2 regions of the Bradyrhizobium sp. STM 3562 genome follow, and region 2 is predicted to be linked to the other one. Evidence: predicted binding sites of a transcription regulator. Region 2 holds the regulator's gene; the other holds the start of a gene.
The links. The regulator PhoB, encoded in region 2, activates phosphate uptake and scavenging genes when phosphate is short. The targets are predictions, from matches to a motif close to TGTCATNNANCTGTCAT.
Positions count from the first base shown of each region.

Region 1: a site for PhoB is predicted at 3,991-4,007, ahead of ugpB (sn-glycerol-3-phosphate ABC transporter substrate-binding protein UgpB). Genes of this name have one in related genera too.

Region 1 covers NZ_CP120694.1:106,909-114,347, forward strand. Annotated here, with positions in the region: gene aroA (3-phosphoshikimate 1-carboxyvinyltransferase) at 1-100, opposite strand, end outside; gene P6U23_RS00460 (TIGR02300 family protein) at 246-653, shown strand; tRNA gene P6U23_RS00465 (tRNA-Ala) at 730-805, shown strand; gene P6U23_RS00470 (GIY-YIG nuclease family protein) at 1,003-1,272, shown strand; gene P6U23_RS00475 (MarR family winged helix-turn-helix transcriptional regulator) at 1,278-1,736, opposite strand; gene P6U23_RS00480 (organic hydroperoxide resistance protein) at 1,904-2,329, shown strand; gene P6U23_RS00485 (CaiB/BaiF CoA transferase family protein) at 2,468-3,670, shown strand; gene ugpB (sn-glycerol-3-phosphate ABC transporter substrate-binding protein UgpB) at 4,056-5,372, shown strand; gene ugpA (sn-glycerol-3-phosphate ABC transporter permease UgpA) at 5,425-6,306, shown strand; gene ugpE (sn-glycerol-3-phosphate ABC transporter permease UgpE) at 6,437-7,285, shown strand; gene P6U23_RS00505 (sn-glycerol-3-phosphate import ATP-binding protein UgpC) at 7,293-7,439, shown strand, end outside.
Region 2 covers NZ_CP120694.1:665,649-673,087, forward strand. Annotated here, with positions in the region: gene pstB (phosphate ABC transporter ATP-binding protein PstB) at 1-284, shown strand, start outside; gene phoU (phosphate signaling complex protein PhoU) at 296-1,006, shown strand; gene phoB (phosphate regulon transcriptional regulator PhoB) at 1,078-1,782, shown strand; gene P6U23_RS03055 (GcrA family cell cycle regulator) at 1,998-2,510, opposite strand; gene P6U23_RS03060 (aspartate aminotransferase family protein) at 3,004-4,215, shown strand; gene argF (ornithine carbamoyltransferase) at 4,212-5,132, shown strand; gene P6U23_RS03070 (Hsp33 family molecular chaperone) at 5,379-6,395, shown strand; gene apaG (Co2+/Mg2+ efflux protein ApaG) at 7,178-7,439, opposite strand, start outside.

The DNA.
Region 1 (7,439 bases), 560 kb from region 2:
CCCGGTGCGAGATCGACTTATCGCCGGGGACGCGCGCTTTTCCACCCAAGGGGCCGCTGGCGCGCGCCTCCAAGGGGGTCGGATGGTCGGAATGGGTCAACTTTGTGTCCTTTGCCGGCGGCAGGTAACACAGGGGCGGCGCCACGTCACGACCCTCTAATTTCTTGGCTGCCGCGCTATTGACAGCGGGCGCTCAACTAGCCAAGTGAAGCTCCGCTTTTTCCGACATTGCCAGGATTCCGCACGTGGCCAAACCCGATCTTGGAACCAAACGCATTTGCCCGACCACGGGCAAGAAATTCTATGACTTGAACAAGAATCCCGTGATCTCGCCCTATACCGGCGAAGTCGTACCGATTGCCCCTGTTGCGCCCGTCCGTGCCCGCGGCGAGGCCGCGCGCGCCACTGCCTCCAACGAAACCATGCCGGAGACGATGGAAGCCGAAGAGCTGGTGCCGCTCGAGGAGGCCGATGCCGAGGAGAACACCGGCAAGGTCAAGGCGATCGTTCCGGAGTCGGAGGACGATATCGAGATCGACGAGAGCCTCGAGGACGATGATGACGATTCGACCTTCATCGCCGACGATGAGGAAGAGGGCGAGGAGGACGTCACCGACATCATTGGCGACGTCGGCGGCGACGAGGAGACTTGAGCTTCTCGCCGAAGTGTGATCAACGAACGTCCGTGATGATCCGGCGCGCTGCCCAAAGTACGCCGGCCTACCTGATGGGGCCATAGCTCAGCTGGGAGAGCGCTTGCATGGCATGCAAGAGGTCGGCGGTTCGATCCCGCCTGGCTCCACCACGCTTCGCCTTCGGCTACGCGTGGCGCAGCCCGCGTAACCGAAGGCGAAGCGTGCCCGGCGTAGCCCAAAGGGCGAAGACGGGCCTGCCAACAAACGCTCAGTTCTGCCTCCATAGACTCGGCGGCTTCTAGTCTAGGCGAAGGTACCAGCTTGAGGCTGCGCTCTGCCTCCTGCCGACCATCACCCTGGGGCAACGATGTGGTACGTCTATATCATCCGGAGCGTCGATTTCCCTGAGCAGGAGTACACTGGTGCGACCGAGGACTTGAAACAGCGAATACCTGATCATAACGCCGGAAAATCAGCCCACACCGCCAAATACAAACCCTGGAAATTGGTTTGGTATTGCGCTTTTCCCGACAAGCGGAAGGCGCTGGAATTTGAGACATACCTCAAGTCCCATTCAGGCCGGGCGTTCGCGAAGAAGCGCTTGCTATCATCGGCCGAAGTGGACGGCTCCCGGTAAGCCCCCTACTCCCCCACGGCCGCATTGAGCTGATCCCTTAGCGCCACCAGGCTCTTGCGCAGGCCCGACGCCTCCCCGATCGAGCAGCCGGACGCCGCGAGAATCGCCTGCGGCACTGTCCTCGCCTTGTCCCGCAGAGCCTGGCCATGCGGCGTCAGCGCGATCAGCACCTGTCGCTCGTCCTCGGCCGACCGCGTCCGCTTGATCAGGTGGGCGGCTTCCAATCGCTTCAGCAGCGGCGTCAGCGTACCGGAGTCCAGCAACAACCGCTCGCCGATCTCCTTCACGGGCACGTCGTCGCGTTCCCACAGCACCAGCATGACGAGATACTGCGGATAGGTCAGACCGAGCCGGTCGAGCAGCGGCTTGTAGACGCGGTTGAACGCATGCGCGGTCGAATAGATCGCAAAACAAAGCTGATGGCCCAGCATGAGCTGAGCGTCATTGAGGGATTTCTTCACCATTCTGCGTCTCTTCAAGCCTCGCCGCCGGGAACATTCCAGCGCCCGCCCGCACCCCGGATCGATTGCGCACAATGTAATCACGAAAATTCGATCGGCCAATTATATTGTGCACAATATAATTGTGTGCAATGTAGACGCACCTAAACCGATAGACCCCGGAGACGATCATGTCCGTGAATGTGCTCTACAAGACCAGCGCCAAGGCCACCGGCGGCCGCGACGGCCACGCCGCGACGCTCGACGGCGCGCTGGACGTCAAACTCACCACGCCGAAGGAATTGGGCGGCGCCGGCGGTGCCGGCAACAATCCCGAGCAACTCTTCGCCGCAGGCTACGCCGCCTGCTTCATCGGCGCGATGAAGTTCGTGGCGTCCCAGGGCGGCCCGAAGGTGCCGGCCGACGCCTCGGTGACCTCGACGGTCGGCATCGGACCGCGCTCGGAGGGCGGCTTTGGGCTGGACATCGAGCTTGCGATCTCCCTGCCCGGGCTGGCGCGTCCCGAGGCCGAAGCGCTGGTGACCAAGGCGCATCAGGTATGTCCTTACTCCAACGCGACCCGCGGCAATGTCGATGTCCGCCTGAAGGTCGTCTGAGGAGCGGGCCTCGCGCTGCCTTCCGCGGCGCGGCATGCGTCGGCGGAAGCCAGGGGCAGGCGGCGGCGCATTTGCGCTGCCGTGTCCGCGATGCTTAATGGTTCGCGAATCCCAAACCAAGCTCGCGAACGCATCTCCATGACCACTCAACCTGCTCCCGGCGCGATGGCCGGACTGCGCGTGATCGACCTCACGCGCGTGCTCGGCGGCCCCTACTGCACGCAGATCCTGGCCGATCACGGCGCCGACGTCATCAAGGTCGAGCCGCCGGCCGGCGACGAGGTGCGCGACTGGGGTCCGCCCTTCCACGAGGAAGACGCGGCCTATTTCGTCGGTATCAATCGCAACAAGCGCTCGATCGGCCTCGACCTCGCATCCGAGGGCGGTCGCGCGGTGCTGATGAAGATGCTCGAGGGCGCCGACGTCTTGATCGAAAATTTCAAGCCGGGCACGCTGGAGAAATGGGGCATCGGCAGCGAGAGCCTGCGGGAAAAATTCCCTGCCCTGGTGCATTGCCGCATCTGCGGCTTCGGCGCCGACGGCCCGCGCGGCGGCAATCCCGGCTATGACGCGATCATCCAGGCGATGACCGGCATGATCGCCGCCACCGGCTCGCCGGAGAGCGGGCCGATGCGGATCGGCGTGCCGCTCGTCGACATCACCACCGGGCTTTATGCCGCGATCGGCATTCTGATGGCGCTCTCGGAGCGGCAGAAATCAGGGATCGGACAGTTCCTGGAAGTGACGCTGTACGAGACCGGGCTCGCCATCATGCACCCGCACACCGCGAATTATTTCATGCACGGCAAGCCGCCGGCCCTGACCGGCAACGAGCATCCCAACCTCGTGCCTTACGCGATCTTTCCGACGAAAACCGACAACATCTTCATCGGCGTCGGCAATGACGGCACCTTCCGCAAGCTCGCCAAAGAGATCGGCAAGCCCGAACTCGCCGCCGATCCGCGCTTTGCGCGCAACAAGGACCGCGTCGCCAACCGCGAAGCGCTGCGTGCCGAACTTGCGGCGGTGTTCTCGCAGCACCAGGCCGAGCCGCTGTGCAACCGTCTGCTCGCCGCCGGCCTGCCCGCCGGTCCCGTGCAGAAGATCGACCAGGCGCTGACCAATCCGCACACGATCTACCGTGGCGATGTGATCGAGAAGGATTGGTACAAGGGAGTCGCCTCGCCGATCCGCCTCGATCGCACCAAGCCAAGCCTGCGCCGCGTGCCGCCGAAATTCAGCCAGCACGCCCAGGAGGTGCTCGCCGAGCTTGGTTATTCGGACGATGAGATCGACGCGTTGGTGGCGAAGGGCGTGGTCTGCCCGGAACGGAAGCGATGATCTGAACCAACGAGATAAATCGTACGGTCGTCCTGGCGAAAGCCAGGACCCATAACCACAAGCGTCAATCGCGACGCGACTCACGATCCTCCGTCATGCCCGGGCCTGTCCCGGGCATCCACGTCTTGGGTTGCTCGGGCGATCACGTAGATGGCCGGGACACGCCCGGTCATGGGCCGCGGGTCGGCTGTTGCCGGCTTCATTAACGTTTGCGGTTATGGGTCCCGGCTTTCGCCGGGACGACAGCGGTGAGGGCCTTCTGCGGCCAATTTCCCGTTTCCCCATTCCCACTTTTCCCCTCTAACCTCCCCTTGTCATAAGGTCATTTGCGCGTCATTGAGCATTGCTAACGCGCAAGAACATCGTACCAACGGGAGGGGGTTTGATGGCTTATCGAGGGTTTGGTGCTGCCGCAGCCGGCGTTGTCACGCTTGCGTTTGCCGCCTCGCCTGCGTCGGCGGTGACCGAGATCCAGTGGTGGCACGCCATGACCGGCCCGAACAACGACGTGGTGGTCAAGCTCGCCAACGACTTCAACGCCTCGCAAAGCGACTACAAGATCGTGCCCACCTTCAAGGGCTCTTACGCCGACACGCTCAATGCCGGTATCGCGGCCTTCCGCGCCGGCAATGCGCCTGGAATCATGCAGGTGTTCGAGGTCGGCACCGCGACCATGATGTCGGCCAAGGGCGCCATCAAGCCGGTGTTCGAACTGATGAAGGAACAGGGCGAGAAATTCGATCCGCAATCCTATCTGCCGGCGATCACAGGCTATTACTCCACCTCGAAGGGCGACATGCTGTCGTTCCCCTTCAACTCGTCGAGCATGGTGATGTGGGTCAATCTCGACGCGCTGAAGGAGGCCGGCATCGCCGAGCCGCCAAAGACGTGGCCGGAGGTGTTTGCGGACGCGAAGAGGCTCCATGCCACGCATCCGACCTGCGGCTTCTCCTCGTCCTGGATCACCTGGGGCCTGATCGAGCAATTCTCGGCCTGGCACAACGTGCCGATCGGCACCAAGGCCAACGGCCTCGACGGCTTTGACACCGTGCTGGAGTTCAACACGCCGCTGGAGACCAAGCTGCTGGAAAACCTGGTCGAGCTGCAAAAGGACAAGAGCTACGATTATTCGGGGCGCACCAACACCGGTGAAGGCCGCTTCACCTCGGGTGAATGCCCGCTCTACATGACCTCGTCGGCCTTTTATCCGAACGCCAAGGCCAACGCGAAGTTCGCCTACACGGCGGTGCCCATGCCCTACTTCCCGGATGTCGCCGGCGCGCCGCAGAACTCCATCATCGGCGGCGCCTCGCTGTGGGTGATGGCCGGCAAGTCGGCAGACGAATACAAGGGCATCGCAAAATTCTTCACCTTCCTGTCCGACACCGACCGCCAGGTCTACCTGCACGAGGTCTCCGGCTATCTGCCGATCACCAAGGCGGCCTATGAGAAGACCAAGGAGTCCGGCTTCTACGACAAGAACCCGATCCTGGAGGTGCCGCTGAAGGAACTGACCAACAAGCCGCCGACGGAGAACTCGCGGGGCTTGCGCTTCGGCAGCATGGTGCAAATGCGCGACGTGTGGTCGGAAGAAATCGAAGCGGCGCTCGCCGGCAAGAAGTCGGCCAAGGCCGCGCTTGACGCTGCGGTGTCGCGCGGCAACCAGATGCTGCGGCAGTTCGAACGCACGGCCGTGAAGTAACGGCCTGGATCGCGGCCGGGCGCGCCGGCCACGATCGCCACGCGGGGGCAGCATGGAGAACAGGGCGATCTTTTCCGGCAAGCTGCTGGCGTTTCTGCTGGTGGCCCCGCAGCTCGCGGTCTCCCTGATCTTTTTCTATTGGCCGGCGGCGCAGGCGCTATGGCAGTCGTTCCTGGTACAAGATGCCTTCGGTCTCTCGACCGAGTTCGTCTGGTTCGAGAACTATGCAGCGCTCTTGAAGACGCCTGAATATTACCAGGCCATCGGGGTGACCTTCGTCTTTTCGATCCTGGTGGTGACCTTCTCGCTCGCCATCGGGCTACTGCTTGCGGTGATGGCCAACCGCAACATCGCTGGCGTGCAGATCTACCGCACCTTCCTGATCATTCCCTACGCGGTGGCGCCGGCGGTCGCGAGCGTTCTTTTCATCTTCATGTTCCAGCCCGGGCTCGGCATGATCGCCCGCACTCTGCAGCGCGCCGGCATCGACTGGAATCCGGTGCTCAACGGCACCCACGCGATGATCCTGGTCGTCATCGTCGCGGTCTGGAATCAGATCAGCTACAATTTCCTGTTCTTCCTCGCCGGGCTGCAGTCGATTCCGAAAAGCGTGATCGAAGCCGCCGCAATCGACGGCGCCAGGCCGATGCGGCGGTTTTGGACCATCGTCTTCCCGCTGCTGTCGCCGACGACGTTCTTCCTGATCATCGTCAACATCACCTATGTCTTCTTCAACACGCTCGGCATCATCGACACCGCGACCGGCGGCGGGCCGAACGGGGCGACGCAGACGCTGGTCTACAAGGTGTTCCAGGACGGCAAGGTCGGCGCCGATCTCGGCGGCTCGGCGGCGCAATCGGTGATCCTGATGATCATCGTGGTCGTGCTGACAGCGTTTCAATTCCGCTACGTCGAGAAGAAGGTTCATTACTAGAGCATGATCCGGAAAAGTGGAAACCGGTTTTCCTCGCGACAAACGGCAAGCGTTTGCGCGGAGATCATGCGCAAACAAGGAGATGAGATCATGATCCGATTCCGTCTAACCGGATCATGATCGGAACGCCATGGTCGAGCATCGTCGTTTTGGAAATCTCCTTCCGCACCTGGTCTTGCTCGCCGGCGTCATTGTCGTCGCCTTCCCGGTTTACCTCGCCGTGATCGCCTCGACCCACGACAACGCCGTGATCGCCAACGGACAGATGCCGCTCTATCCCGGCACCGAGGGTCTCGAGACCTATTGGCACACGATCGCCTCGGGCACTGGCAAGACCACGCGTCAGCCGGTCGGCGGCATGATGCTGGCGAGCCTGATCATGGCGACCGGGATCGCGGTCGGCAAAATCGCGATCTCGATCATCTCGGCCTATGCCATCGTGTTCTTCGCCTTCCCGTTCCGGATGATGGCGTTCTGGACCATCTTCATCACGCTGATGCTTCCGGTCGAGGTGCGGATCTACCCGACCTACAAGATCACCTCCGACCTCTCCATGCTGGACTCCTATTCCGGCCTGATCCTGCCGCTGATCGCCTCGGCAACGGCGACGCTGCTGTTTCGCCAGTTCTTCATGACGGTGCCGAAAGAACTGGTCGAAGCCTCCAAAATGGACGGCGCGGGCCCGATCCGCTTCTTCTTCGATACGCTGCTGCCGCTGTCGGTGACCAACATCGCCGCGCTGTTCGTGATCCTCTTCATCTACGGCTGGAATCAATATCTCTGGCCGCTCCTGATCACGACGCGCGACGACATGCAGACCATCGTCATCGGCATCAAGAAGATCATCGACGTGCATGACGCGCTCACCGAATGGTCGGTGGCGATGGCGACCGCCGTGCTGGCGATGCTGCCGCCGGTTGCGGTCGTGGTGCTGATGCAGCGCCTGTTCGTCAAAGGCCTGATCGAGACGGAGAAGTAAGGCAGCCATGGCCAACGTCGCGCTTCGCAATGTCCGCAAGGCCTATCCCAACGGCTTCGAGGCCATCAAAGGCGTCGATATCGAGGTTGGCGACGGCCAGCTCTGTGTGCTGGTCGGCCCGTCCGGCTGCGGCAAATCCACGCTGCTGCGGATG
Region 2 (7,439 bases):
TTGCCCGCACCGTGGCGGTGCGCCCGGAAGTCATCCTGTTCGACGAACCGTGCTCGGCGCTGGACCCGATCTCGACCGCCAAGGTCGAGGAGCTGATCCAGGAATTGTCGGAGAATTACACCATCGCCATCGTCACCCACAACATGCAGCAGGCGGCGCGCGTCTCCGACAAGACCGCCTTCATGTATCTCGGCGAACTGATCGAGTTCGACGATACCAGCAAGATCTTCACGTCGCCGGGTGACCGCCGCACCCAGGACTACATCACCGGCCGCTTCGGCTGAGGAGAACGAATATGGGTTCCGAACATACAGCCAAGGCGTTCGACAGTGACCTGCAGGAGCTGACCCGTCTGGTTGCGGAGATGGGCGGCCTTGCCGAGCGCATGATCGTCGAGTCCGTGGATGCGCTGGTTCGCCACGACGTTGCGCTCGGCCAGCGCGTGGTCGCCGCCGATCTCGAGATCGACAACATGCAGCGCATGATCGAGGAGCGGGCGGTGCTCACCATCGCGCGGCGCCAGCCGATGGCGGTGGATCTGCGCGAGATCGTCGGCGCCATGCGGGTGGCGATCGATCTGGAGCGGATCGGCGACCTCGCCAAGAATATGGGCAAGCGCGTCGCGGCGCTGGAGAGCGATTTCCATCCGCTAAAGCTGATCCGCGGGCTCGAGCACATGACCGATCTGGTGCAGCAGCAGGTCAAGAGCGTGCTCGACGCCTATGCGGCCCACGACCTGCCGGCGGCGATGAGCGTGTGGAAGGGCGATGAGGAGGTCGACGCCATCTGCACCTCGCTGTTCCGCGAGCTCCTGACCTACATGATGGAGGACCCGCGCAACATCTCCTTCTGTATCCATCTGATGTTCTGCGCCAAAAACATCGAGCGGATCGGCGATCACGCGACCAACATCGCGGAAACGGTGTTCTACATGATCGAAGGTCAACAAATTCTCGACAAGCGCCCGAAGGGCGACACGACGGCCTTTGCCGTCCCGGGTAATTAGAGCACGATCCGAAAAAGTGGAAACCGCTTTTCGGATCAGATCATGCTGAAGCAAATGGAGAACTCCAAGCCATGAGCGCACGCATTCTGGTGGTGGAAGACGAGGAAGCGCTGACCACGCTGTTGCGCTATAATCTCGAGGCCGAAGGCTATGAAGTCGAAACGGTCGCACGCGGCGACGATGCCGACACGCGGCTGAAGGAGCGCGTCCCCGACCTGATCGTGCTGGACTGGATGCTGCCGGGCCTGTCGGGCATCGAACTGTGTCGGCGCTTGCGGGCGCGCCCCGAGACCAAGCAATTGCCGATCATCATGCTCACGGCGCGCGGCGAGGAGAGCGAGCGGGTGAGGGGCCTTGCGACCGGCGCCGACGACTACATCGTCAAGCCGTTCTCGGTGCCGGAACTGCTTGCCCGCGTGAAGGGCCTGCTCCGCCGCGCGAGCCCCGAGCGGCTAGCCACCGTGCTCGCCTACGGCGACATCGAGCTCGATCGCGAGAAGCGCCGCGTCGCCCGCTCGGGCCGGCCGATCGATCTCGGCCCGACTGAGTATCGCCTGCTCGAATTTTTCCTGGAGCATCCCGGCCGGGTGTTCTCGCGCGAGCAACTGCTCGACAGCGTCTGGGGCCGCGACATCTATATCGATGAGCGCACCGTCGACGTCCATATCGGCCGCCTGCGCAAACTGCTCAACCCCGGCCGCGAGCAGGATCCCATCCGCACCGTGCGCGGCGCCGGCTACGCGCTGGACGACCGCTTCGCGAAGGCGGAGTCGTAAGCGGTTCGGTAGTCGTCGCGGCGAGAGCGCTGCCAATCACTCGGCATCGTCCTGGCGAAAGCCAGGACCCATAATCACAGGCCCTTGTTGTCGCGATAGCTCAGCTCGTCGTGCCGCCGTGCGTGACAATGGCCGCCTGTGGTTATGGGTCCCGGCTCGGCGCTCGCTTTGCTCACTTGGCCGGGACGACAGCGGATACTTTGCCGCGACAGTCGTTACCTCGTCGGCTTATGCGCCGGCGTCCGCCGCCGGTCCGCCGCCGGCTGATAGGCGACGCGCGAGTGATGCGCGCAGTAGGGCAGGCCTGTAAGCGCCTTGCCGCCGCAGAAGAAGAAATCCGGGCTTGCGGGATCGCCAACCGGCCAGTGGCAGGTGGCCTCGTTCAATTCCAAGAGCGACAGGCGCTGGCTCATCGGCACGACGTTGTCGTAGGCGATGGGGTCGGGCTCGAGCTCCACCTCGAAGGCGTGGGCCAGCGCCGTGTTGCCGCGCGAGACCGGGCGCGACACCCGCATCATGTGCTGGGCCGGACGCGGCTTGCGCTGGCGCGGCGCAGCCGCCGCCGGGGCCTTGGCGCGGCCGGAGAGCCCAAGCCGATGCACTTTGCCGATCACAGCGTTGCGTGTCACGTTTCCGAGTTCTGCGGCGATCTGGCTGGCTGAAAGCCCGGCTTCCCAGAGCTTCTTTAGCTGTTCGACGCGCTCGTCTGACCAGGTCAATACTGTCATCGACTCCATCCTCCGCCTCACGCCGGCCGAACCTGTTCTTCCGGCGCTGCGATGCCCAATCCCAAAAACCCTTGCGGTCAGAATCCCTTAAGGCTCGCCGGGAGCGAAAAGCGCGCCCGGACGTGTACGCCAAACAGCCTAACTCTTGGGATCAAAACTGCCGCACGAGATGTCGTATCCGACGAAAAAGACGCTACAATATGCCGTGACTCCGGCGCAAGAGTCCGCAAGCGCCTTCCACATGTTCCGTGTTGTCAGAAACCCTTGTGCCATGCGGGATTCCTGCTGCATCCCACCGGAATCCTACGGAATCCCTGCGCTCGCATCAGGCGTGCTGATAAGGTTGACACTTATCCCCATGTGCATAAAATGCCCTCACGTGCCGCCCTGAAAAGGCGGCACGTTTCGTTTCCGGATCGGGTCGTTGATGCGACCATGTTAATTGCGCGCATCACGCCGGCCGCAACCCATCAGTGACTGCCAAGTGATCGTCATGACCAACAGCGCCGCGTCGCATCTGCTTCCCGTCTTCGCCAGGGTCGATCTCGCCTTCGAGCGAGGCGAGGGCGCATGGCTGATCGCAACCGACGGCGAGCGCTATCTCGATTTCACCTCGGGCGTCGCGGTGAATGCGCTCGGGCACGCGCACCCGCATCTCGTCAAGGCGCTGCAAGAGCAGGCGACGAAACTCTGGCACATGTCGAACCTGTTCAGGAGCCCGGACGGCGAGCGTCTCGCCGCTCGCCTCTGCGAGCAGAGCTTTGCGGATTATGTCTTCTTCTGCAATTCGGGCGCCGAGGCGATGGAAGGCGTGATCAAGGTCACGCGCAAGCATCACGCCGCCAAGGGGCATCCCGAGCGCTATCGTCTCGTCACCTTTGAGGGTGCATTCCACGGCCGCACGCTGGCGACGCTCGCCGCGACGGGCTCTGCCAAATATCTCGACGGCTTCGGTCCGCCGATGGACGGTTTTGATCAGGTGCCGCATGGCGACCTCGATGCCGTGAAAAAGGCGATCGGGCCGCATACGGCCGGAATCCTGATCGAGCCCATCCAGGGCGAGGGCGGCGTGCGCACCGCGCCCCATGCTTTCTTCAAGGGCTTGCGCGAACTCTGCGACACGCACGGCCTGCTGCTCGCATTCGACGAGGTGCAGACCGGCATGGGCCGCACCGGCGAGCTCTTCGCCTACAAGCGCCTCGGCGTGATCCCTGACGTGATGTCGCTTGCCAAGGCGCTCGGCGGCGGTTTTCCGATCGGCGCCGTGCTTGCGACCGCGGAGGCCGCGGCCGGCATGACGCCAGGCTCGCATGGCTCGACCTTTGGCGGCAATCCGCTCGCGGTCGCCGCGGCCGGCGCGGTGCTCGACGTCATGCTGCAGCCGGGCTTCTTCGAGCGCGTGCAAAGGATATCGTTGCTCTTGAAACAGAAGCTGGCCTCGGTGGTGGATCGCCACAAGAACATCATCTCGGAAGTGCGCGGCGAAGGCCTGCTGGTCGGCGTGAAGGCGGTGGTGCCCTCGGCCGATCTGGTGACGGCGTTGCGGGCGCAAAAACTGCTCACCGTCAGCGCCGGCGACAATGTGGTCCGCTTCCTGCCGCCCTTGATCGTGACCGAGGCGGAGATCGAACAATCCGTCGACATGCTCGAGCGCGCCTGCGTCGCGCTGTCGAGCGGTCCGTCGAAGCAGGCGGTAAGCCAATGAGCAAGCCGCGGCATTTCCTTGATATCAACGCGCTGCCGCTGGCGGAGTTGCGCCGCATGCTGGCCGCCGGCAACGCGATGAAGACGAAGCTGAAGGCGCACGAGAAGCCGCAAAAGCCGCTCGAAGGCAAGACACTCGCGATGATTTTCGAGCGGCCCTCGACGCGCACGCGGGTGTCGTTCGACGTCGGCATGCGCCAGCTCGGTGGTGAATCCATCATGCTGACAGGCGCGGAGATGCAGCTCGGCCGCGGCGAGACCATCGCCGATACCGCGCGCGTGCTGTCGCGCTATGTCGATGCCATCATGATCCGCATCCTCAATCACGAGGCGCTGCTGGAGCTTGCCGCCCACGCTACCGTCCCCGTGATCAACGGGCTGACGCGGCGCTCGCATCCCTGCCAGGTGATGGCGGACCTGATGACCTTCGAGGAACATCGCGGGCCGATCCAGGGCAAGACGGTCGCCTGGACCGGCGACGACAACAACGTGCTGGCCTCGTGGGCGCATGCGGCGGAACGCTTCAAGTTCACGCTCAATGTCGCCACCCCGCCGGAGCTCGCGCCGAAGAAGGCGATGCGTGACTGGATCAAGGCGACCAACGCCTCGATCGTGCTCGGCAACGATCCGGAAGAGGCCGTACGCGGCGCCGATTGTGTCGTCACCGACACCTGGGTGTCGATGGGCGACAAGGACGGCGAGCATCGTCACAATCTGCTCAAGCCCTATCAGGTCAACGCCAAGCTGATGTCGCTCGCCAAACCCGATGCGCTGTTCATGCACTGTCTGCCCGCGCATCGCGGCGAGGAGGTCACCGACGAGGTGATCGACGGGCCGCAGTCCGTGGTGTTCGACGAGGCCGAAAACCGCCTGCATGCGCAAAAGGGCATTTTGGCCTGGTGCTTCGACGCGGTGTAGACCCGCCGCAAGTACACTGTCGTCCCGGCGAAAGCCGGGACCCCCAGCGCGAGCGCTTGCGCTCGTCGCGATACTGCGTGATCTATCGAGAGAGCAGAATGGCAGACGCCTTTCTGCCGCAACTAAAGCCTGGGGTTATGGGTCCTGGCTTTCGCCAGGACGACGGCCCTGCTTGGGACGGCTGCTTGCCCGCGACCACAGGTCAACCCCTTTCGTTTCGCGCGTTCCGACCCCAGATAGAGCGCCATGACCTCTCAATCCCCCGACAGCAAAATCACTCGCGAGCCCCCCGTTCGGGCGCCATCCTCCGTTCCAGTCGACGACGCGATCCTGCCATTTGAGGTCGGCGCGCTCGATTTGCGCGGCCGGCTGAGCCGGCTCGGGCCGACGCTCGACGACATCCTGACCAAGCACGATTATCCCGCGCCCGTCGGCAAGCTGCTGGGCGAGGCGATCGTGCTGACGACGCTGCTCGGTTCATCGCTGAAATTCGACGGCCGCTTTATCCTGCAGACCCAGACCGACGGGCCGGTCTCCTTCATGGTGGTCGATTTCCAGGCGCCGGACCGTTTGCGCGCCTATGCGCGGTTCGATGCCGACCGGCTCACGCCGGGAGCGGATTCCGCTGCGCTGCTCGGGAAGGGCCATCTCGCCATGACCATCGACCAGGGTCCGGACATGAGCCGCTATCAGGGGCTGGTGGCGCTGCATGGCGGCAGCCTGGAAGATGCCGCGCATGAATATTTTCTGCGCTCGGAACAGATTCCGACGCGCGTGCGGCTCGCGGTGGGCGAGGAATGGCGCGGCGGCGATGGGCGCGCCACGCATCGCTGGCGCGCCGGCGGGTTGTTGATGCAGTTCCTGCCGAAGGCGCCGGAGCGTGCGCGCCAGGCCGATTTGCATCCGGGCGATGCGCCCGAAGGCACCGCCCCGCACGAAGTGAAGGAAGATGATGCCTGGATCGAGGGACAGTCGCTGATGGCGACGGTGGAGGACGTCGAGCTGATCGATCCCGATCTCTCCGGCGAGCGGCTGCTGTATCGCCTGTTTCACGAGCGCGGCGTACGGGTATTTTCGTCACAGCGGCTGCAGGCGCGATGCTCCTGCTCGCGCGACGCCGTCGCATCGATGCTGAAGAGCTTTGCGGCGAAAGACCGCGCCGAGATGGTGCAGGACGGCAAGGTCGAGGTGACCTGCGAGTTCTGCAGCTCGGTCTATCAATTCACGCCGCACGAAGCCGGCGTGGAAGAAGGCGCGGTGTAGAACCTCCGGTTTGCAAGATCGCTTGAACGACGTGAAACCCATCATTGCGGCTGCGCTGCTTTTGACCGGTTTCGCTACGCTCAACCGCTCCTACGAGGCGAGCTTGCCCGTCGCGTTAATCTGTCGCATGCCGGTGCGCTTGTGCCGTCGGGCAAATCACCTGCACTTCTTGGCGCGTCCCGCCTCGATGAAGAGGGCGTATCGCGATCGTCACGAAACGTGAGGCGGGATGCGGTGGCCGCTGATGTGTTGAAGACGAACGACACGTGAAGCGGACGGCGAAGTCGTGTGGTCCTGGCGCCCCAAGGCTGGCGCTAAATTGGCGAGGATGCATTCGCATCGCGCCGATGACGGTGACAACAAAGTCTGGCTCACCGGGGAGAGCGCGAAGTAAGCCGTAAAACCACTCGCGCAGGGAAGGCCGGAGTGTCTCCGCCTGTACCTGTGGTCAACGCGCGCTTCGCGCAATTTTTTGCGCGGAGACCCCGGGTGCGGCGGCCACCCGGCCTTCCCTGCGCCCTCTGATTTTCGGGAGGGGCCTCGATGATGCAAAACTCGCGCGAACTTCGCTGCGAGAACGCGGCTGCTTGGCAGCGGTCTTCGCGTGGCCCATCCTTCGAGACGCCGCGGAGCCTCATCGGGCCGCTCCTTACGCGGACCGGTTGGCGGCTCGTCAGGATGAGGTTCATGCGTGGCGCGCGGTTAGCCCTCATGGTGAGGAGGCGCGCAGCGCCGTCTCGAACCATGAGGCCCGGATGCGTTATGATGCCGGTGCAGGGATGCTAGTTCAACACCCGCCTGCTGTCGGGGCTGTCGAGCGAGAAGGTCGGCACGTCGATTTCGAAGCGCTCGCCGGTTTCACTGACCATCTGGTAGCGGCCGGTCATGAAGCCGGACGCGGTGGAGAGCGGGACGCCGCTGGTATATTCGAAGCGCTCGCCGGGTGCGAGCACGGGCTGTTCGCCGACAACACCTTCGCCGCGGACCTCCTGTTGCTTTCCGGAGGCGTCGGTGATGATCCAGTGCCGGGTGCGGAGCTGCACC